Regions from separate parts of the Streptomyces sp. NPDC016677 genome, predicted to be linked through region 1. Evidence: riboswitches for the same ligand, from Rfam matches in the RefSeq annotation. Region 1 holds a riboswitch; each other region holds the start of a gene.
What was found. A riboswitch is a leader RNA that binds a small molecule or an ion and turns the genes downstream of it on or off. The one in region 1 is predicted to bind cobalamin.
Positions count from the first base shown of each region.

Region 2: linked by a shared signal. The riboswitch ahead of ACZ3IG_RS28530 (cobalamin biosynthesis protein) and the one ahead of ACZ3IG_RS21630 (ABC transporter substrate-binding protein) in region 1 are both predicted to bind cobalamin.
Region 3: linked by a shared signal. The riboswitch ahead of ACZ3IG_RS12320 (ribonucleoside-diphosphate reductase subunit alpha) and the one ahead of ACZ3IG_RS21630 (ABC transporter substrate-binding protein) in region 1 are both predicted to bind cobalamin.

Region 1 is NZ_JBVHEO010000007.1:321,562-328,257, reverse strand. Features, by position in the region: gene ACZ3IG_RS21665 (ABC transporter substrate-binding protein) at 1-408, opposite strand, end outside; gene ACZ3IG_RS21660 (MmyB family transcriptional regulator) at 542-967, opposite strand; partial or broken gene ACZ3IG_RS21655 (transcriptional regulator) at 1,048-1,146, opposite strand; partial or broken gene ACZ3IG_RS21650 (carboxylesterase/lipase family protein) at 1,355-1,519, shown strand; gene ACZ3IG_RS21645 (GNAT family N-acetyltransferase) at 1,830-2,318, shown strand; gene ACZ3IG_RS21640 (ABC transporter ATP-binding protein) at 2,463-3,248, opposite strand; gene ACZ3IG_RS21635 (FecCD family ABC transporter permease) at 3,245-4,360, opposite strand; gene ACZ3IG_RS21630 (ABC transporter substrate-binding protein) at 4,357-5,376, opposite strand; cobalamin riboswitch at 5,425-5,545, opposite strand; gene ACZ3IG_RS21625 (class I SAM-dependent methyltransferase) at 5,622-6,371, opposite strand; gene ACZ3IG_RS21620 (MFS transporter) at 6,340-6,696, opposite strand, start outside.
Region 2 is NZ_JBVHEO010000014.1:52,134-58,829, reverse strand. Features, by position in the region: gene cobN (cobaltochelatase subunit CobN) at 1-2,471, opposite strand, end outside; gene ACZ3IG_RS28535 (cobyric acid synthase) at 2,468-3,976, opposite strand; gene ACZ3IG_RS28530 (cobalamin biosynthesis protein) at 3,973-4,926, opposite strand; cobalamin riboswitch at 5,032-5,171, opposite strand; gene ACZ3IG_RS28525 (hypothetical protein) at 5,392-5,613, opposite strand; gene ACZ3IG_RS28520 (inorganic phosphate transporter) at 5,651-6,696, opposite strand, start outside.
Region 3 is NZ_JBVHEO010000003.1:559,663-566,358, forward strand. Features, by position in the region: gene ACZ3IG_RS12315 (ribonucleotide-diphosphate reductase subunit beta) at 1-625, opposite strand, end outside; gene ACZ3IG_RS12320 (ribonucleoside-diphosphate reductase subunit alpha) at 703-3,054, opposite strand; cobalamin riboswitch at 3,177-3,298, opposite strand; gene ACZ3IG_RS12325 (GNAT family N-acetyltransferase) at 3,349-3,849, opposite strand; gene mctP (monocarboxylate uptake permease MctP) at 3,982-5,592, opposite strand; gene ACZ3IG_RS12335 (DUF3311 domain-containing protein) at 5,589-5,855, opposite strand; gene ACZ3IG_RS12340 (GntR family transcriptional regulator) at 6,061-6,696, opposite strand, start outside.

The sequences.
Region 1 (6,696 bases):
GACGCCGTCGAGGATGCGGGGCTTGGGGGAGGCGGTGGCCGCCTTCGTGAGGGAGCGGACGACGGCCTCGGCGGTCAGCTCGGTACCGTCGTGGAAGGTGACGCCCTCGCGGAGCGTGAAGGTCCAGGCCCGGCCGGCCTGCTTCCACCCGGTGGCCAGGGCCGGTTCGGCGTCGCCGTCCGCGTCCAGTTTCACGAGCGTCTCCGCCGTCGACCAGCGGGACAGCTTGAACGCGTCGTCGGAGAGCGGGGACAGGCCCGAACGCGGCGGCTGCATCATCGCGACACGGAGACGCTCGCCGCCGCCGGTGCCGGTGCCGGTGGCCTCCGTGGTCGCGAAGCACCCGGTGAGCAGGGCGGAGGCGGCGAGAACCGCGGGGACGGGCAGGAAACGGGCGGGGACGCGCACGGGGTCACTCCGGGTAAAGAGCGGGTCAATGGTTGAGCGTGCGACGACCGTAGCACGATGACAATCGTTTTCAGAGAGTCGGGTCGAGGAGTGCCTGACGAGGGAGAACGTCCCCGGGCGGTGGGCGCGGGTGTCAGTCCAGGTTGGTGCCGGACGGCGGCCGCGCCGCGCCGGAGGGCTGACTGGGGCGCGCGGCTCTTTCGCCGGTGGCCTGGGCCAGCGGGGTGGCTCCCTCGCCGGTGGCCCGGGCGAGTGGGGCGGCACCTTCGCCGGTGGCCTGGGCGAGCAGGGTGAGAGCGGCGCGCGACGGCGAGCCCGTCTCCGTGGTGGCGACCACGACGGCGGGACCTCGCCCGCTGCTCATGGTCTGCTGGATGACGGTCAGCGGCCCGACCAGCGGATGGCGCATCTCGTAACCGGCCATGGTGCAGGCCCGTACCCGGTGGTCGGCCCACATCGAGGCGAACTCGACGCTTTTCGCGGACAGTTCACCCAGCAGCGCGTGCAGCGCCGCGTCCTCCGGGTGCTGGGCCGCCACCAGGCGCAGACTGCCGACCAAGGCCCTGACCTTGGTCGGCAGTCCGTGTACAGGTCACGGACATGGTCGTCGAGGAACAGCAGCCGGGCCATGTTGGGACGCCCCGCCGGCAGGTCGGGGGCGCCGAAGTCCAGATGCCCGGCGAACAGCGCGTGGCCCAGCCGGTTCCACGCCAGTACGTCGGAGCGCCGGCCGAGCACCAGGGCGGGGACGTCGCCGAGCACGCCCAGGAACTGACGTGTCGCCTCCGGCACCCGCTCCGGCGCCGGACGCCGCCCCCGGGGGCACCGCCGGTCCACCCGGGCCAGGTCGTGCAGGTACCGCTTCTCGGACTCGTCCAGCCGCAGGGCCCCGGCGATCGCGTCCAGCACCTCGGGCGACGCGCTCAGCGACTGTCCCTGCTCGTGGCCCCCGGCGGAACTCGCGGCCCGCGCGCATGCCACCTGGATCCGGTTCGCCACCACCGGCGACCTCGGCTGGGACCCGTACGACACCGAACGCCGGGCCACGATGCGCATCGACGCCGGGTGGGCCCGGGTCGACGACCCCCGCGGCCGGGAACTGCGGGCCTGGGACACAGCGCCTGGGCCGGCGGGGCGCCGGGTCGCCGGGGCGCCGTCGTCCGCGGCGACGAGGTGGGCGAGCGGGCGCAGGCCGTCCGCTCAGGGGGAGCCCGGTCCGGCGGAGCAGCCGGTCATGCCGAGGCCGGGCACGGCGGCCGGGCCGAGCGACTCGTGGGCGAGGGTCAGTTCGCCGACGGCGGGCCGGGCCCGCATGGCCCGCTTTCCCCCTGGGCGGAAGACTCCCCGGAACGGTGCGGGCCCCGCCCCGAGCGGCCGAGCGGCCGAGCGACGGCACATCCCCGGTGCGGCATACTTTCTGGATGAGCCCACGCACCACCCCGACCAGCCGGCCGATCACGATACGGAGGGCTGTGGCACGGGATGCCAAACGGCTCACGCGGCTCGTGCGTCGCTCGGGCGCCTACGCGGGTGAGTACGCGGCCGCGGTCGCGGGCTACCGGGTCGGACCCGATTACATCGAGGCCCACCGCGTCTTCGCGGCCGTCGGCGCCGACGAGGAGGAAGGCCGGGTCCTCGGGTTCTACTCGCTCGTCCTCGCTCCACCGGAGCTCGACCTGCTGTTCGTCGCCGACGAAGCGCAAGGACGGGGGATCGGACGGCTGCTCGTCGCGCACATGCGGGCCGAGGCCCGTGCCGCCGGGCTCGACCGCGTCACGGTCGTGTCGCACCTTCCCGCCGAGGGCTTCTACCACCGCGCGGGTGCGGTGCGGACCGGGACCGCGCTCGCGAACCCGCCCGCCGTGCCGTGGGACCGTCCCGCATTCGAGTTTCGTGTTTCTTCCGCATGAGGCGATCGCGGTCGCCCCGATACGGGTCGCGCCGCCGCCGCCCGTTTCGCGGTCCGTGTCCGTGACCGCACCGGCGGTGTACGACCCCGACACGACAGCCCTACGGGTGGCGCGGATGGCATGGGGCAGTACCGGGAGGGCCCTTCAGCCGCGTGGCTCTTCGGGGAGGAACGTCACCTGCGGGGCGCCCGTGCGCGGGTGGGTGGCCACTTCCGCGGCCACTCCGTAGACCTCGGCCAGCAGCCGCGGGGTGAGGATCTCGGTGGGTGGGCCGGAGGCGGTGACCTCGCCGGCGTGCAGGACGTAGAGGCGGTCGCAGTAGTAGGCGGCCAGGTTGAGGTCGTGCAGGGCGAGCAGCACGGTGGCGGGCAGGCGGCGCAGGGTGCTGAGCACGGACAACTGGTGCCGGATGTCGAGGTGGTTGGTGGGTTCGTCGAGGACGAGGAGGGCGGGCTGCTGGGCGAGGGCACGCGCGATGAGGACGCGCTGGCGCTCGCCGCCGGAGAGCCGGTCGAAGGGGCGGTCCGCCAGGTGGACGGCGTCGACCGCGAGGAGTGCGGAGCCGATGAGTTCGGCGTCCTCGGGAGTGTCGCCGGCGAGGAGCCGTTTGTGCGGGGTGCGGCCCATCGCGACGACCTCACGGACGGCGAGGTCCAGGTCGGCCGCCGAGTCCTGGACCACCGCCGCCACGGTGCGGGCCAGTCGCCGCACCGGCAGCGACCAGGCGTCGTCTCCGTCGACCCGTACCTGCCCGGTGTCGGGGCGCAGGACGCGGTAGACGGTGCGCAGGAGGCTGGACTTCCCGCTGCCGTTGGGGCCCACGAGCCCGATGGTCTCCCCCGGGCGGGCGGTCAGGGAGACGTCGTGCACCAGACGGCGGGCTCCGGCGGTGAGCGTGACGCCGTCGACGCTCAGTTCGGTCGCGGTCACGTCACTCCTCGGTCGGTGCCGCGCCGGGCGTCCCGGCGCATCAGCCACAGGAAGAACGGCCCGCCGCACAGGGCCGTGAGCACGCCGACGGGTATTTCCATCGGCGCGGCGATCGTCCGCGCGGCGATGTCGGCCCAGATGAGGAAGACCGCTCCCGCCAGTGCCGCCGTCGGCAGGACCCGGCGGTGGTCGCCGCCGACGAACAGGCGCACGATGTGGGGCAGCATCAGCCCGACGAAGCCGATCGGTCCGGCCGCCGCGACCAGCACCCCGGTGACGAGGGAGACCAGGACGAACAAGCGGGCACGGAACCGGGCCACGTCCAGCCCCATCGTGGTCGCCGCCTCCTCGCCGGCCAGCAGCAGGTTCAGATTGCGGGCCTGTGCCATGAGGGCGCCGACGCCGAGCAGCAGGGCCGTGCTCGGCAGCCACAGGGTGCCCCAGCCGACGCCGCCGAGGCCGCCGAGGGTCCAGGCGAGGACCGCGCGGGCCTCGTTGCCCCGGCCGGTGGTGAGCAGCAGCAGATCGAGGACCGCGGTGAGTACCGCCGCGATCGCCACTCCGGACAGCACCAGCCGCGCCGAGGTGACGCGTCCGCCGGTGCGGGCGGTGGCGTACACCAGCAGGAGCGCGCCCAGGGCGCCCACGAAGGCGGCCACCGACAGGGAGGCCGGTCCGAAGAGCGTGACCCCGAACACGATCACGGAGACCGCGCCGAGGGACGCACCGGAGGAGACGCCCAGCAGGTACGGCTCGGCGAGCGGGTTGCGCACCAGAGCCTGCAGAGCCGTACCGATCACCGCGAGGCCGGCTCCGGTGACCGCGCCGAGCAGCACCCGTGGCGCCCGCACGTCCACCACGATGGTCTCCCGGGCCCGTGACCAGTCAGGCTGCCTCCAGTCGGCACCCAGCGCGTGCGTCACGATGCCCCACACCTGGCCGGGCGGCACCTGGACGGAGCCGATCGCGAGGCCCGCCGTGGCGGAGACCAGGAGCAGGGCGGTGAGCACGAGCAGCGTGACGGCCGACCGGGTACGGCCCGCTCCTGCCGCCTCGGCTTTTCGTCGTTGAACCGCCCGCTCAGTGGACGTGCCGGCGGCGGCCTGGGTCACCGGAAGCCTTCGGGGTGCAGCCCGCGGGCCAGGTCCTCGACCGCGTAGGCCGAGCGGACGCCGACCAGGGTGGCGGTCAGCGGCAGGACGACGAAGCGCTTGTTCCTGATGGCGGGTACCCCGGCGAGCGCGGGCTGGGAGAGCAGGAACCTCTTCTTCTCCTCGACGCTTCCGGCGCCGGCGTAGTCGTAGACGGCGATGACCTCGGGCCCGCGCTCGACGACCTGCTCCCAGGAGACGTCGCCGAAGACGTCGTCGAGGCCGGCGAAGACGTTCTCGCCGCCGGCCAGCCGGATCAGCTCGGTGCCCAGGCTCCTTCCGCCCGCCGTGAAGGCGCTCTTGTCGCCGCTGTCGTAGACGAAGACGGACACCCGGGGTTCGCCCTTGACGGCGGTGGTGGTCTTGTCGACCCGCGCCTGGAGGCCGGCGACCAGTTCGTCCGCCCGGTCGGGCACGCCGAAGATCTCGCCGATGGTGCGGATCTCGTCGTAGGTGTCCTTCATCGTCACCCGCTTCTCGCCGCAGTACTCGCGGTTGAGGTGGGTGTCGATGCCGGCGTCGGCGAACGCCTTCCGGGAGCGGCCCTCGTTCTCGGCGAAGGCGCTGCCGTAGCCGCCGTAGACGAGGTCCGGCCCGGCGTCCAGGATCTTCTCGAACGACGGCTCCCTGTCCGCCAGTTCGGGGATCGACTCGTAGTCCTTCCTCAGTTCGGGCAGGACCGCGGAGTCGCGGAAGGCGGTGCCGACCACGCGGTCCTTCAGGCCGAGGGCGAGCATGAGTTCCGCCGGGTGCTGGTGGATGGTGACCACCCGTGACGGCGGCCTGTCGTACGTCGTCCGCACGCCGCAGTTGTCGACGGTGACGGGGAAGCCCGCGGGCACGGCACCCGTGGCCTTCGCGTCGCCGCCGTCGGACGAACCGCAGCCGGTGGCCAGTGGCGCTGACGCGAGAGCGACAGCAGCGGCCGCGGCACGGAGGAACCCGCGCGTGCGGGCAGGGGTGAACGAAGGGGACACGTGAAGCCTCCTGGAGTCCGCGCTCCTCGGATCGGGCCCGCGACGGACCAGTGTCCTGACTCCCGGATCGACGTTCCCTCCGCCTTCCCGCGCGGCGCGCAGTGGCGTGTCGGAGGGGCGCTCCCCGGTCACAGTGGCGGGACCGTGCCGGATTCGCACCGGCTTCCTGTCTCCCGTCGCGGCGATGACCAGGCGATCCTACGGTCCCCCGAGCCGGCGGCAAAAGGGCGTGCGCACCACCTTCCTCACGCCTCCCGGGCAGCCCGCAGGACGAGCCGCTCGGCACTCTCGTCGTAGGGGCGCCCGTCGAACCCGCCGAAAACCTCCACGCGGCCGAACCCCGCCTCCTCGGCCATCCGCCGCAGCTCCACCGCGCTGTACACGAACCACGTCAAGGTGGCCCGCGTCACCCGCTCGCCCCGGACCAGCACCCACTCGCTGCGCAGCCGCGCCCACTCGTCCAGCACGGTGTCGGTCTGCACCATCAGGTCGTCGCCCCGCCGCACCACCTTGGGCGGGGTGACCTTGCGGGCCAGGAGTTCCTTGCCGGCGAGGTCGAGGACGAGCGTGCCGCCGGGAGCCAGGCAGGTGCGCATGGTGCGCAGCACGCGCGCGTTGTCGGCGGGGTCCTCGAAGTACCCGAAGGAGGTGAACATGTTGAGGACGACGTCGAAACCGCCCGGTGCGCTGTACTCGCGGGCGTCGGCCCGTACGTACGTCACCTCGGCACCGGCCTCGGCCGACCGCTCGCGTGCCCGGTCCAGCATGGCCGGGCTCAGGTCCACTCCGGTCACGCGGTGACCGCGGCGGGCGAGCGGCACGGTGAACACCCCCGGCCCGCAGCACAGGTCCAGCACGCGCGACCCCTGCGGGAAGGCCAGCAGGGGGGAGGTGCTCAGCAGTTCCTCGGCCTGCCCGTGGCGCTGCTCGGAGAAGAGGAAGTCATGGAACTCGGTCCAGAAGTCATCGTCCTGGAATCCGCCCGTCCGTGTCATCGCGCGTCAGTGCTCCTTCATGGTCGTCGGGGACGCGGTGCCGCGCCGTGCGACGGCGCAGCGTGAGCAGAAGAGGGGGGAGCAGCAGACACTGGGCGGCGGCCAGCAGCCAGAACCAGCCGGTGTGTCCGGCCCGTTCGCCGAAACCGTACAACTGCCCGCCCAGCACGCCGCTCGCGCAGGCGCCCAGGCCCGCGGCCAGCCGCTGCTGGCCGAAGACCACGGCGTCGGAGCGAGGGCTGCGGCGCAATGCCTCCAGGTCGTTCTTGAGGAACAGCACGATGTCGCCCAGGGTGATCAGCGCGCCGCCCGCCAACAGCGCCGT
Region 2 (6,696 bases), on a different contig from region 1:
CCCGTCGGCAGGACGTTGACCAGCCCGCGGGTCGGCGAGCCGGACGGCCCCGCCGGCACGTAACCGCCCTCCAGCGCCCGCAGGATGTGCCCGATCTCGTCCGTCGTGCGGGCGAGCCGCGGCACGACCTCGACGCAGGCGAACTCCAGCACGGCGACCGCCTCGGGCAGTCCGGCGCCCAGCACCTCCCGCACCAGACCCGGCACCGCCGCCGCGTCCCAGCCCCGCGCCTCCATGCCCTCCGCGAACCGCCGGCAGAGCTGCTCCAGCAGGTCGATCGCGTCGGCGCCGGTCCTGGCCGGGCCGTCCACCAGCCCGGTCAGCTCCACCGGCACCTTCACCGCGGCGCCCGGCTCGGCCAGCAGCTCCTTCTCCACCAGCCCGAAGTGCGCGGCCAGCGCCGCCCGCAGACCGGGCAGCGCGTTGGCCTGACCGCCCCACACCTGCGAGGCGCGCAGCACCGCCAGGACGAGGTTGACGCGGGGCTCGCCCTCCGGACCGCCGCCCAGGATGTGCAGGCCGTCGCGGATCTGCACGTCCTTGATCTCGCACAGATAGCCGTCGATGTGCATGACGAACTCGTCGAACGCGTCGTCGTCCGGCTGGTCGTCCACGTGCAGGTCGTGGTGGAGTTCCGCCGCCTTGACCAGCGTCCAGATCTGCGCCCGCACGGCCGGCGCCTTCGCCGGGTCCAGGTCGGAGACGAGCGCGTACTCGTCGAGCAGCTGCTCCAGCTTGGCCAGGTCGCCGTAGGTGTCGGCGCGGGCCATCGGCGGCACCAGGTGGTCGACGACCGTGGCGTGGCCGCGCCGCTTGGCCTGGGTGCCCTCGCCGGGGTCGTTGACGATGAACGGGTAGATCAGCGGCAGGTCGCCCAGCACCGCGTCGGGCGCGCACCCGGCGCTCAGCCCGAGCCCCTTGCCCGGCAGCCACTCCATCGTGCCGTGCTTGCCCATGTGCACGATCGCGTCGGCGCCGAAGCTGTTGTCCAGCCAGCGGTAGGCGGCCAGGTAGTGGTGGGACGGCGGCATGCCGGGGTCGTGGTAGATCGCGATCGGGTTCTCCCCGAAGCCGCGCGGCGGCTGGATCATGACCACGACGTTCCCGAACTGGAGGGAGGCCAGCACGATGTCGTCGCCGTCCACGTACAGCGAGCCCGGCGGCTCGCCCCACGCCTCCAGCATCGCTTCCTTCAGCGACGGGTCGAGCGTCTCGAACCACGCCCGGTAGTCCGCCAGCGGCACCCGCGCGGGCGCCGCCGCCAACTGGTCCTCCGTCAGCCACTCCACGTCGTGACCGCCGGCCTCGATCAGCCGGTGGATCAGCTCGTCGCCGCCGGACGGGTACCCGTCGACCGCGTACCCCGCCGCCCGCAGCGCGTCCAGCACCCGCACCGCCGACGCCGGCGTGTCAAGACCCACCGCGTTGCCGACCCGCGAGTGCTTGGTCGGGTACGCGGTGAAGACCAGCGCCAGTTTCTTCTCCGCGTTCGCCTTGTGCCCCAGCGCCGCGTGCCGTACGGCGATCCCGGCGACCCGCCCGGCCCGCTCGGGGTCGGCGACGTACACCGGGACCTCGTCCGGTCCCTGCTCCTTGAAGGAGAACGGCACGGTGACCAGGCGCCCGTCGAACTCCGGGATCGCGACCTGCATCGCCGCGTCCATGGGGGAGAGGGCGGCGTCGGACGCCTCCCAGGCCGCCTTCGACGAGGTGAGGCAGAGCCCTTGCAGCACGGGCACGTTCAGGTCGGCGAGCGCGCCGATGTCCCACGCCTCCTCGTCCCCGCCGGCCGACGCCTGCGAGGCGTGCGTGCCGCCGGCCGCGAGGACGGTGGCGACCAGGGCGTCCGCCCGGCCCAGCAGCTCGTACAGCCCGGCGTCCGCGCCGCGCAGCGAACCGCAGTACACGGGGAGCGCGTTGGCGCCCTTCGCCTCGATCGCGTCGCACAGGGTGTCCACGAAGGCGGTGTTGCCGCTCAGCTCGTGGGCCCGGTAGAAGAGCACGCCGACCGTCGGGCGGCCCTCGACGTACGGGCGGTCGCCGTGGACGCCGTACTCCGGCATCTTCCGCGGCTCGTCGAAGCCCTCGCCGGTCAGCAGCACGGTGTCGGAGAGGAACCGGGCGAGCTGGGTGAGGTTGTCCGGGCCGCCCTCGACCAGGTAGCGCAGCGCCTCCGCGACCACGCCGGCCGGCACGGACGACTGGGCCATCAGCTCCGCGTCCGGCACGGACTCCCCGCCGAGCAGCACGGTCGGCAGCCCGGACGCCTTCAGCGCGGCCAGCCCGTCCTCCCAGGCCCGCTTCCCGCCGAGCAGCCGTACGACGACCAGGTCCGCGCCGTCGAGCAGCGCGGGCAGCTCCTCCTGGACGTCGACCCGGGTGGGGTTGCCGATCCGGTACGAGGCACCGGACGCGGCACGGGCCGCCAGCAGATCCGTGTCGGCGGTCGACAACAACAAGACAGTGCTCATACGGGCGCTCCCGGTGGAATGAAGGGCAGTCCTTGTGGCGCGCCGGACTCGATGAGCCGCCACAGCGCGTCCGTGTCCGCGTGCTGTTCGATCAGGTCGCCGAGCCGGTCGAGCTGCTCCTCGCGCAGCGCGGCGAACGAGGTGTCGGGGGCCGGCACGAAGCGGCGGCCCGCGGCGGCGGCCACCTCGCGCAGGAACGCCCGCCGGAACCCGTCCGACTCCAGCGAACCGTGCCAGTGCGTGCCCCAGGTCTGGCCGACCCGGCAGCCGTCCAGGAAGGGCTCACCGCCCTCCACGGAGGCGACCCCGTGGTGGATCTCGTACCCCTCGACCCGCTCGCCGAGGGCCTCGCCCACCGGCCGGGTGAGCGTCTTCTCACGGGCGAACCGCACCCGCACGGGCAGCAGACCGAGCCCGTCGACGTGCCCGGCGCGCGACTCGACGTCGTCCTCGATGTGCTCGCCGAGGAGCTGGAAGCCGCCGCAGACCCCGAGCACCGGCCGCCCCTCGGCGACCCGGCGCGCCAAGGCGTCCGCGAGCCCCCGCTCCCGCAGCCACTCCAGGGCCCGGACCGTCCCCCGCGTCCCCGGCACGACGACGAGATCCGCGTCGGCCAGCTCCTCCGGCCGGTCCACGAACCGCACGACGACACCCGGCTCGGCGGCCAGCGCGTCCACGTCCGTGAAGTTGGACATGAGGGGGACCGCGCAGACGGCGACCCGCAGCACGTCCTCGCCGACGGGGGCGGTGACCCGGGACTCCCGGACGGCGCCGCGCAGCGACACCGCCATCCCGTCCTCCTCGTCGATGCCGAGCCCGTGCCGGTACGGCAGCACGCCGTAGGCGGGCCGCCCGGTGAGCCCGCGCAGCATCTCCAGGCCCGGCTCCAGCAGCGAGACATCGCCCCGGAACTTGTTCACCAGGAACCCGGCGACCAGCGCCTGGTCCTCGGGAGCCAGCAGCGCCACCGTGCCGAAGAACGAGGCGAAGACCCCGCCGCGGTCGATGTCGCCGACGACGAGGACGGGCAGCCCGGCACCCCGGGCGATCCCCATGTTCACGATGTCGGTCCGGCGCAGGTTGATCTCGGCCGGACTGCCCGCCCCCTCACAGATCACCGCGTCATACGTGCCCCGCAGCTCGGCCAGGCACTCCAGTACGGTGCAGAGCAGTCGCTGCTGCCGCCCGCCGTGGTAGCCGCGGGCGCTCATCTCACCGACCGGCTTGCCCAGCAGCACGACCTGGCTGCTCTGTTCGCCGCCCGGCTTGAGCAGGACGGGGTTCATCAGCGCGGTCGGCTCCACGCGGCACGCCTGCGCCTGCATGGCCTGCGCCCGCCCGATCTCGGCGCCCTCCCGCGTCACGAACGAGTTGAGGGACATGTTCTGCGCCTTGAACGGCGCCACCTTCACGCCCTGCCGCACCAGCCACCGGCAGATCCCGGCGGTCACGACGCTCTTCCCGGCGTCGGAGGTGGTACCGGCGACGAGCAGACCGCCGTTCATGCCGTACGTCCTTTCCTCAGTCGCGCTCCCACGATCCGTGCGCCCGCGCACACGCCCAGCGCGAGCCAGCTCACGCGCCGGGACAGCCGTACCGCGCGGTCGATGTCGGCGACCCGCACGGCGCGTCCGCTCCGGTTGAGGACGGGCCGGTGCTCCACCCGGCCGCCGTAGGACAGCGTCCCGCCCAGCCGCACGCCGAGGGCGCCCGCGAAGGATGCCTCGACCGGGCCGGCGTTGGGGCTCGGGTGCCGGCCGGCGTCGGCCCGCCAGGCCCGTACGGCACCCCTCGGGTCGCCCCCGGCCGCCGTGGCCAGTACGGCGGTCAGCCGGGCGCCCGGCCAGCCGGCGAGGTCGTCGAGCCGGGCGGAGGCCCAGCCGTAGCGCCGGTAGCGGGGCGACTTGTGCCCGACCATCGCGTCGAGGGTGTTGACGGCACGGAAGCCGAGCAGCCCGGGGACCCCGGCCACGGCGCCCCACACCAGGGCGCCCACCACCGCGTCGGAGGTGTTCTCGGCGACGGACTCCACCACCGCCCGGGCGATCCCGTCGGCGTCCAGGGCCTGCGGGTCCCGTCCGCACAGGTGCGGCAGCCGGGCCCGGGCCCCCGCCACGTCCCCGGCCTCCAGTGCCCGCCCGATCGCGGACGCCTCCCGGGCCAGCGAGGTCCCGCCGACCACGGCCCAGGTGGCGGCGCCGGTCAGCGCGACGGAGGCGGCGGGGCAGGGGCGTACGGCACGGGCGGCCACGGCACCGAGGGCGACGGCGCCACCGGCGCACACGGCGGTGTGCAGGGCGCCCCGGCCCCGGTGGTCACGCCACAGCAGTTGTTCCACGGCACCGGCGGCACGGCCGAAGACGGCGACCGGATGCCCGCGGCGGGGGTCGCCGAGGAGCAGGTCACCGAGGAGGCCGGCGGCGGCGCCGTACGCGAAGACGCGTCCGGCACGCACGGGGATCAGCCGGTCACACGGGAGGCGGGAGAGGTACCGGGCCTGCGTTCCGGACGGCAGCCGAGCATCGCGTTATGTCCTCACTCAGGGTGTCCACGCCCTGGTTCGACGAGACCGGCGGTGAGAGTTCCTGGCTCCCGGGGAGTGCTCCCCGGTCACAGTGGCGGGACCGCGCCGGATTCGCACCGGGCTTCCTCTCCTGCCGCCGTACATGGCCCCGGAAGTCCACCACGGGCCGAGAACGCCCGTCAACTTGCCGTTGACCTGCGCGGGGGGAGTGTGCTGAGGCCCACACCGTGGACCGTTCGGGCTGGAGATGCCCTCGATCCGCCCGTCCCCGATGTCCCCGACGCCCGGAGACGGGGTGCGGACACGAAGCCGCCCTGCCGTAGGCACCCGTAGGGCACCCGGCAGGGCGGCGACAAGGGAGGCGAGGGGGAAGGGGGGAGGCTGGGAGGGGGGGCGTCAGGCCACGATCAGATAGATGCCGTACGCCACCGCCGCCGCGCACGCGGCGAAGCACACGTACGCGCCGGTGACCGCGAGGCCCGCGGAGCCGCCCCGCTCGGCGGCCCGCTCCTGGCGGGACAGGCCGGCGATGCCGAGGGTGAACAGGGTCACCAGGGCGACGGTGGCCACGAGGCCGACCCCGAAGACGGAGCCGAGGGCTGCCCAGTCGATCTTCATCGTGCTTCTCTTCTCCTGATGTCCGGACGGGACCGGCTCAGACGGGGGTGGCGGCCGAACGGGCGGCCGGGGCGTCGGGGGCCTCGGACGACTGGGCCGGGATGGTGGCCGAGAGCCCGCCGGTCACCGGAAGTCCGTCGTCCACCGGGAGCCCGTCCGTCGCCGGAGGTCCGTCGGCCGGGGTGCCCACCGGAGGCGGCGCCACGGCGGCCACCGCGGCGGTCACCACACCGGCCGGCTCCTGGGCGTCGTCCCCGCCGGTGACGTTGGTGTGGTCGACGACCTCGCGCCGCGAGATCCGCCAGATCGCGAAGCTGGCCGCGACCAGCAGCACCGCGACGAGCGCCGTGCCCCAGTCGCCCAGTCCGCAGACCCACTCGGCGAGCGCGGCGACCAGGGCCGCGGCCGGCAGCGTCAGCCCCCAGGCGACGAACATCCGCGTCGCCGTCGACCAGCGCACCACACCGCCCTTGCGGCCGAGGCCGGCGCCCATCACCGAACCGGAGACGGAGTGCGTGGTGGAGAGCGAGAAGCCCAGGTGGGAGGAGGCCAGGATGACCGTCGCCGCGCTGGTCTGGGCGGCGAAGCCCTGCTGCGGCTGGAGGTCGGTCAGGCCCTTGCCCATGGTGCGGATGATCCGCCAGCCGCCGAGGTAGGTGCCGAGCGCGATGGCGAGGCCCGCGGAGAGGATGACCCACAGGGGCGGGTCGGAGTCCGGGGTGAGGGCGCCGCCCGCCACCAGGGCGAGGGTGATGATGCCCATCGTCTTCTGCGCGTCGTTGGTGCCGTGCGCCAGCGAGACCAGCCCGGCCGAGGCGATCTGGCCGACGCGGTACCCCTTGTCGGCGGCCTTGCCGTCGGCCTTGCGGCCCAGCCGGTACATCAGCCGGGTGGCGACCAGTGCCGCGATGCCCGCCACCACGGGGGCGGCGATCGCCGGGAGCAGCACCTTGGTGACGAGGACGTCGCCGTGCACCGCGCCGACCCCCGCCGAGGCGATCGCGGCGCCGATCAGACCGCCCATGAGGGCGTGCGAGGAGCTGGACGGCAGGCCGACCAGCCAGGTCAGCAGATTCCAGAGGA
Region 3 (6,696 bases), on a different contig from region 1:
GGACGGTGTCGACCACGTCGAAGGCGAAGGACATGTGCATGGTCTCGTCGCGGAACACCCAGTTGGTGCCGGTGGCCAGGCCGTGCAGCAGGCCCCGGCCGCGGAACCAGTAGACGTAGGCGAAGGCCCCGTAGAAGAACAGGCCCTCGATGCAGGCGGCGAAGCAGATGAGGTTGAGGAGGAAACGGCGGCGGTCGGACTTGGTCTCCAAGCGGTCGATCGACTCCACCGAGTCGATCCACTTGAAGCAGAACTCGGCCTTCTCGCGGATCGAGGGGATGTTCTCGACGGCCGCGAAGGCGGCGGCCCGGTCGTCCGGGTCGGGGAGGTAGGTGTCCAGCAGGGTCAGGTAGAACTGGACGTGCACGGCCTCCTCGAAGAGCTGGCGGGAGAGGTAGAGCCGGGCCTCGGGGGAGTTGATGTGCTGGTAGAGGGTCAGGACGAGGTTGTTCGCCACGATCGAGTCGCCGGTGGCGAAGAAGGCGACCAGGCGGCCGATCAGGTGCCGCTCGGCGGGGGTGAGCCTGGCGAGGTCGGCCACGTCCGAGTGGAGGTCGACCTCCTCCACGGTCCAGGTGTTCTTGATGGCGTCCCGGTAGCGCTCGTAGAAGCCGGGGTAGCGCATGGGGCGCAGGGTCAGCTCGAAGCCGGGGTCGAGCAGGTTCTTGGCCTGGTTCTCGGTCTGGTTCTTCGTATCGGTCTTCACTGGCAGGCCTCGCAGGACCCGGGGTTCTCCAGGGAGCAGGCGGCGGCCGCCTGTGCTGGTGCTTGTGCGGCGCGGGCGATGCGGGTCGCCGGGCGGGAGCGCAGGTAGTACGTGGTCTTCAGGCCCCGCTTCCAGGCGTAGGCGTACATCGAGGAGAGCTTGCCGATGGTCGGGGTCTGGAGGAACAGGTTCAGGGACTGGCCCTGGTCGAGGTACGGGGTGCGGGCGGCGGCCAGGTCGATCAGGGCGCGCTGCGGGAGTTCCCAGGCGGTGCGGTAGAGGCGGCGGACGTCCTCGGGGAGCCGGTCGAGGTCCTGGACCGAGCCGTTCGCCTCGCGCAGGGCCTCGCGGGTGCGGGCGTCCCAGGCGCCGAGCCGCTTGAGGTCGGCCACCAGGTAGGAGTTGACCTGGAGGAACTCGCCGGACAGCGTCTCGCGTTTGAACAGGTTGGACACCTGCGGCTCGACGCACTCGTGGACGCCCGCGATCGAGGCGATGGTGGCGGTCGGGGCGATGGCGAGGAGCAGGGCGTTGCGCAGCCCGGTGCGGGCGACGCGCTCGCGCAGGGCGGTCCAGCGGTCGGGCCAGGCCGGCTCCACGTCGTAGTGGTCGGGGTGCAGGACCCCGCGTGCGGTACGGGTCTTCTCCCAGGCGGGCAGCGGGCCGGCGCGCTCGGCGAGGTCCGCGGAGGTCTCGTACGCGGCCAGCATGATCCGCTCGGCGATACGGGTGGACAGAGTCTTGGCCTCGGGGGAGTCGAAGGGCAGGCGGAGCGTGAAGAAGACGTCCTGGAGGCCCATCACGCCGAGGCCGACGGGGCGCCAGCGGCTGTTGGAGCGGGCCGCCTGCCCGGTCGGGTAGTAGTTGATGTCGACGACTCGGTCCAGGAAGGTGACGGCGGTGCGGACGGCCGCGTCCAGGCGGTCCCAGTCCATCGCCCCGCCGGTCACGAAGGCGGCCAGGTTGAGGGAGCCCAGGTTGCACACCGCCGTCTCCCCGTCGTCCGTGACCTCCAGGATCTCCGTGCAGAGGTTGGAGGAGTGGATGACGTGGCCCGGTTCGGCGGTCTGGTTGGCGGTGCGGTTGGCGGTGTCCTTGAAGGCCATCCAGCCGTTGCCGGTCTGCGCGAGGGTGCGCATCATACGGCCGTACAGCTCGCGGGCGGGGAGCGTCCTGCGGGCCAGGCCCTTCGCCTCGGCCGCGCGGTAGGCCGCGTCGAACTCCTCGCCGTGGAGGTCGGGCAGCTCCGGGACGTCGGCGGGGGAGAAGAGGGACCAGTCCGCGTCCGCCTCGACGCGGCGCATGAACTCGTCCGGGACCCAGTGCGCCAGGTTCAGGTTGTGGGTGCGGCGGGCGTCCTCGCCGGTGTTGTCCCGCAGTTCGAGGAACTCCTCGATGTCCGCGTGCCAGGTCTCCAGGTAGACCGCCGCCGCTCCCTTGCGCCGGCCGCCCTGGTTGACGGCGGCGACCGAGGCGTCGAGCGTCTTGAGGAACGGGACGATGCCGTTCGAGTGCCCGTTGGTGCCGCGGATCAGCGAACCCCGGGCGCGGATGCGGGAGTAGGCGATGCCGATGCCGCCGGCGTGCTTGGAGAGGCGGGCGACCTGGAGGTAGCGCTCGTAGATCGAGTCCAGCTCGTCCCTGGGGGAGTCCAGGAGGTAGCAGGACGACATCTGGGGGTGCCGGGTGCCGGAGTTGAAGAGGGTGGGGGAGGAGGGGAGGTAGTCGAGGCGGCTCATCAGGCCGTAGAGCGCGGCCACGTCGGCGACGGACCCGGGGGTGTCGTCGTCGGCGAGGCCGGCGGCGACGCGGAGCAGGAAGTGCTGCGGGGTCTCGATCACCTTGCGGGTGTGCGGGTGCCGGAGCAGATAGCGGCTGTGCAGGGTGCGCAGACCGAAGTAGCCGAAGCGGTCGTCGGCGGCGGGGTCGGGCATTCCGTCCAGGCGGTCCGCGTGCCGGCGTACGAAGTCGGCCGTACGGTCGGCGACCAGGCCCTCGCGGTGGCCGGTGGCGACGGACTCGGTGAAGGTGGTCACGCCCTGGGAGGCGGCCTCGGCGCGCAGCGTGAGCGTCAGCAGCCGGGCGGCCAGCCGCGAGTACGCCGGGTCCTCGGAGATCAGGCCGGCCGCGGCCTCCGTGGCCAGTTCCCGCAGCTCCGCCTCGTCGGCCCGCGCGGACCGGCCGCGCAGCGCGGCGGCGGCGACCCGGCCGGGGTCGGCGTCGGGGAGGTCGGCGGTCAGTTCGGTCAGGGTCCGCAGCAGCGCGGCACCGGGCCTGTCCTCGGGCACCGGGGGCGTTGCCGGAGCGGGGCCGGCCGGTGATACCGGGTCGGCTGGCGCGATGGTCATGGGGAGCACTCCCTCGCTCGGCACGGGGCCTTGCGGAGGGCAGGGGGCAGCTCACGAGCGCGCGCGGCGTCGCGTCCACCGGCCCATTCCACGAGGCCCGGACGTCAGGCGCCCGGGCCGGACGGCCGGGCGCACTGTCGGCAGGTACTCGGACTGGACAGGCGTGCGGACACGCGAGTACACCGTTGCGGGACAGTTCCGGATTCGCACCGGATTCCCCTGCGGCGACAGCGAGCATGAGCATACATGTTGTGCCGCGAGAGGAAAGCGACCCCAGATGTAGTGTCTGTCGAGTCAGAGGGACAGCTCGTACGTGAGGAGCGTGATGTCGTCCGGCTCCGGGTTCCAGTCGCGGTCCGGGGTGCGGACGAAGCCGAGGCGTTCGTAGACGCGGTGGGCCGCGCGCATGGTCCTCTGCGTGGACAGGACCAGGCGTTCGCAGCCGTCGACGCCGCGGGCGCGATCGACGCAGGCGCGGACGAGGGCCTCGCCTACGCCGCGGCCGCGGGCCGCGTGGGCCACCGCGAGCATGCGTATCTCGGCCTCTCCCCCGCGGGCGAGCTCGGCCATGGGGCCGCCGGACGGCACGAGGGTGACTCCGCCGAGGACGGCGTCGTCCTTCACGGCTGCCAGTACCTCCGCGGCGGCGGCGCGTTTCGCCACGTCGCGGAGTTCTTCGAGGTAGGCGTCGGATGCGCTGAAGTCGAGGAGGCCGTCGTGGAGGTAGGCGGTGGCGGTGATCTCTCCGAGAGCGGGGTATTCGGTGGGGTGGGCTGGGCGGATACGGAAGTCCATGCGGGGAGTGTGCACGACTGCGGGCCGCCGGTGTGGGTCTTTTCGGCGGCCCGCCGGGGGTGTGTCCGGTTGCCCGCGCCCGCACGGCGGGGCCGCATGTCGATACAGCCCCGCGCTCCTCAGGGGCGCGTCTCAGTGCGCGGAGCCGGCCGTCGCCGGCGGCAGCTCCACCTCCACGCCCGGGTCGCCCGCGTCCGCCGTGTAGTCCTCCGGGCGGGTCTGGTCGATGCCGTCGGGGGCCTTGGCCGCGCGGAGGACGAAGGTCAGGACGACCGTCACCAGCGCGTTGAGCACGAACGCCGTCAGACCGATGTACCCGATCTCCCCGATGCCCGGGATCTCCTTCGACGAGCCGCCGAAGTGCGCCTGCGTCGGCGAGGAGACGCCGTACGCCGCGAGCGTGCCGTAGACCATGCCGACCGCCCAGCCGGCGAGCAGCGCCCAGCGGTGGAACCAGCGCGTGAACAGGCCGCCGACCAGCGCCGGGAAGGTCTGCAGGATCCAGATGCCGCCCAGGAGCTGGAAGTTGATCGCGACCGTCTTGTCCATGCCGAGCACGAAGACCAGCGCGCCCACCTTCACCAGCAGCGACACCAGCTTGGAGACCTTGGTCTCCTGTTCCGGCGTGGCGTCGGGCTTGATGAAGTCCTTGTAGATGTTGCGGGTGAAGAGGTTGGCCGCCGCGATCGACATGATGGCCGCCGGGACCAGCGCGCCGATGCCGATCGCCGCGAAGGCCACGCCCGCGAACCAGTCCGGGAACATGTCCTCGAAGAGCTGCGGGATGGCGAGCTGGCCGTTGCTCACCTTGATGCCGGCCGCGATCGCCATGAAGCCCAGCAGGGCCAGCAGCCCCAGCATCAGGGAGTACAGCGGCAGGATCGTGGTGTTGCGGCGGATCACCTCACGGCTGCGCGAGGACAGCGTCGCGGTGATCGAGTGCGGGTACATGAACAGCGCCAGCGCCGAGCCGAGGGCCAGGGTGGCGTACGTCCACTGGCCGGTGTCGGGCGGGGTCACGCCGCCCGCGCCCGCCGCCTCGAACTTGTCACCGGCCGCGGCGAAGATGTCGTCGAAGCCGCCCAGCTTGATCGGGATGTAGATGATGGCGACCGCGATCACGAGGTAGATCAGCGTGTCCTTTACGAACGCGATCAGCGCGGGCGCCCGCAGCCCGGACGAGTACGTGTACGCCGCGAGCACGCCGAAGGCGATCAGCAGGGGCAGGTCCTTGATGAACCAGTTGGTGTCCTCACCGCCGCCGACGCCCATCACGTCCAGCACGGCCTGGATGCCGACCAGCTGGAGGGCGATGTACGGCATGGTGGCCAGGATGCCGGTGACGGCGACCGCCAGCGACAGTCCCTTCGAGCCGAACCGGCCGCGCACGAAGTCCGAGGTCGTCACGTACCCGTGCTTGTGCGAGACCGACCACAGGCGGGGCAGGAAGGTGAAGATCAACGGGTAGACCAGGATCGTGTACGGCACCGCGAAGAAGCCGGAGGCGCCCGCCGCGTAGATCGCCGCCGGGACGGCGACGAAGGTGTACGCCGTGTAGAGGTCGCCGCCCAGCAGGAACCAGGTGATCCAGGTGCCGAACGAGCGTCCGCCCAGGCCCCATTCGTCGAGGCTGGCCTCGTTCTCGGCCCGGCGCCAGCGCGCGGCCAGGAAGCCCATCGCGGTGACCAGGACGAAGAAGAAGATGAAGACGGCGAGTGCCACGCCGTTGACGCCGTCGTTCACTTGCCCGCACCCCCCTCGGGAGCGCGCCGGGCCCGCTGGTCCCGCTGCCACAGTTTGTACGCGATCATCGTCAGCGCCGTCGAGATCAGCACCCAGGCCATCTGGTACCAGTAGAAGAACGGGATGCCGATGAACGCCGGGTCGGTCTTCGCGTACGACCCGACCCAGAGCATGGCCACGAACGGTGCGACCAGGCAGAGGCCGATGACCACGCGCACCGGCGTCACCACCGGCCCCGAACTCGTTCCTGAGGCTTGCGACATGCGGCGGCTCCGTCCCCTAGGTGGTCAGCCCTGTAATGCGGAGGCAATCTAGGTGACGGTTACACGACAGCGGAAGACCCCGTCCGTATATCGGTCCCCGAAGACCGGCGGGTCCCCGCGAAAGCCGCTCAGCGGCGGCGAGGACCCGTGCGCGGGTGTGCCTCCCGCCGGTCCGTCCGGGTCGCGCGCCGCACGGGAGGCGACGTCAGTCCCGCGGTCGCTTCAGCCGCGCCACGAACTTGTACCGGTCCCCCCGGTACACCGACCGCACCCACTCCACCGGCTGTCCGTCCCGGTCGCGCGAGTGCCGGGAGAGCATCAGCATCGGCAGGCCCACGTCGGTGCCGAGCAGGCCGGCCTCGCGCGGGGTGGCCAGCGAGGTCTCGATGGTCTCCTCGGCCTCGGCGAGATGGACGTCGTAGACCTCGGCCAGCGCCGTGTACAGGGACGTGTACTTGACCAGGGAGCGGCGCAGCGCCGGGAAGCGCTTGGCGCTCAGGTGGGTGGTCTCGATGGCCATCGGCTCCCCGTTGGCCATGCGCAGCCGCTCGATGCGCAGCACCCGGCCGCCGGTGGTGATGTCCAGGAGCGCGGCGATCCGGTCGTCGGCGGTGATGTAGCCGACGTCCAGGAGCTGGGACGTGGGTTCCAGCCCCTGGGCGCGCATGTCCTCCGTGTACGAGGTGAGTTGCAGCGCCTGCGAGACCTTCGGCTTGGCGACGAAGGTGCCCTTGCCCTGGATGCGCTCCAGACGGCCCTCGACGACCAGTTCCTGGAGGGCCTGGCGCACGGTGGTGCGGGAGGTGTCGAACTCGGCGGCCAGCGTGCGCTCCGGCGGGAC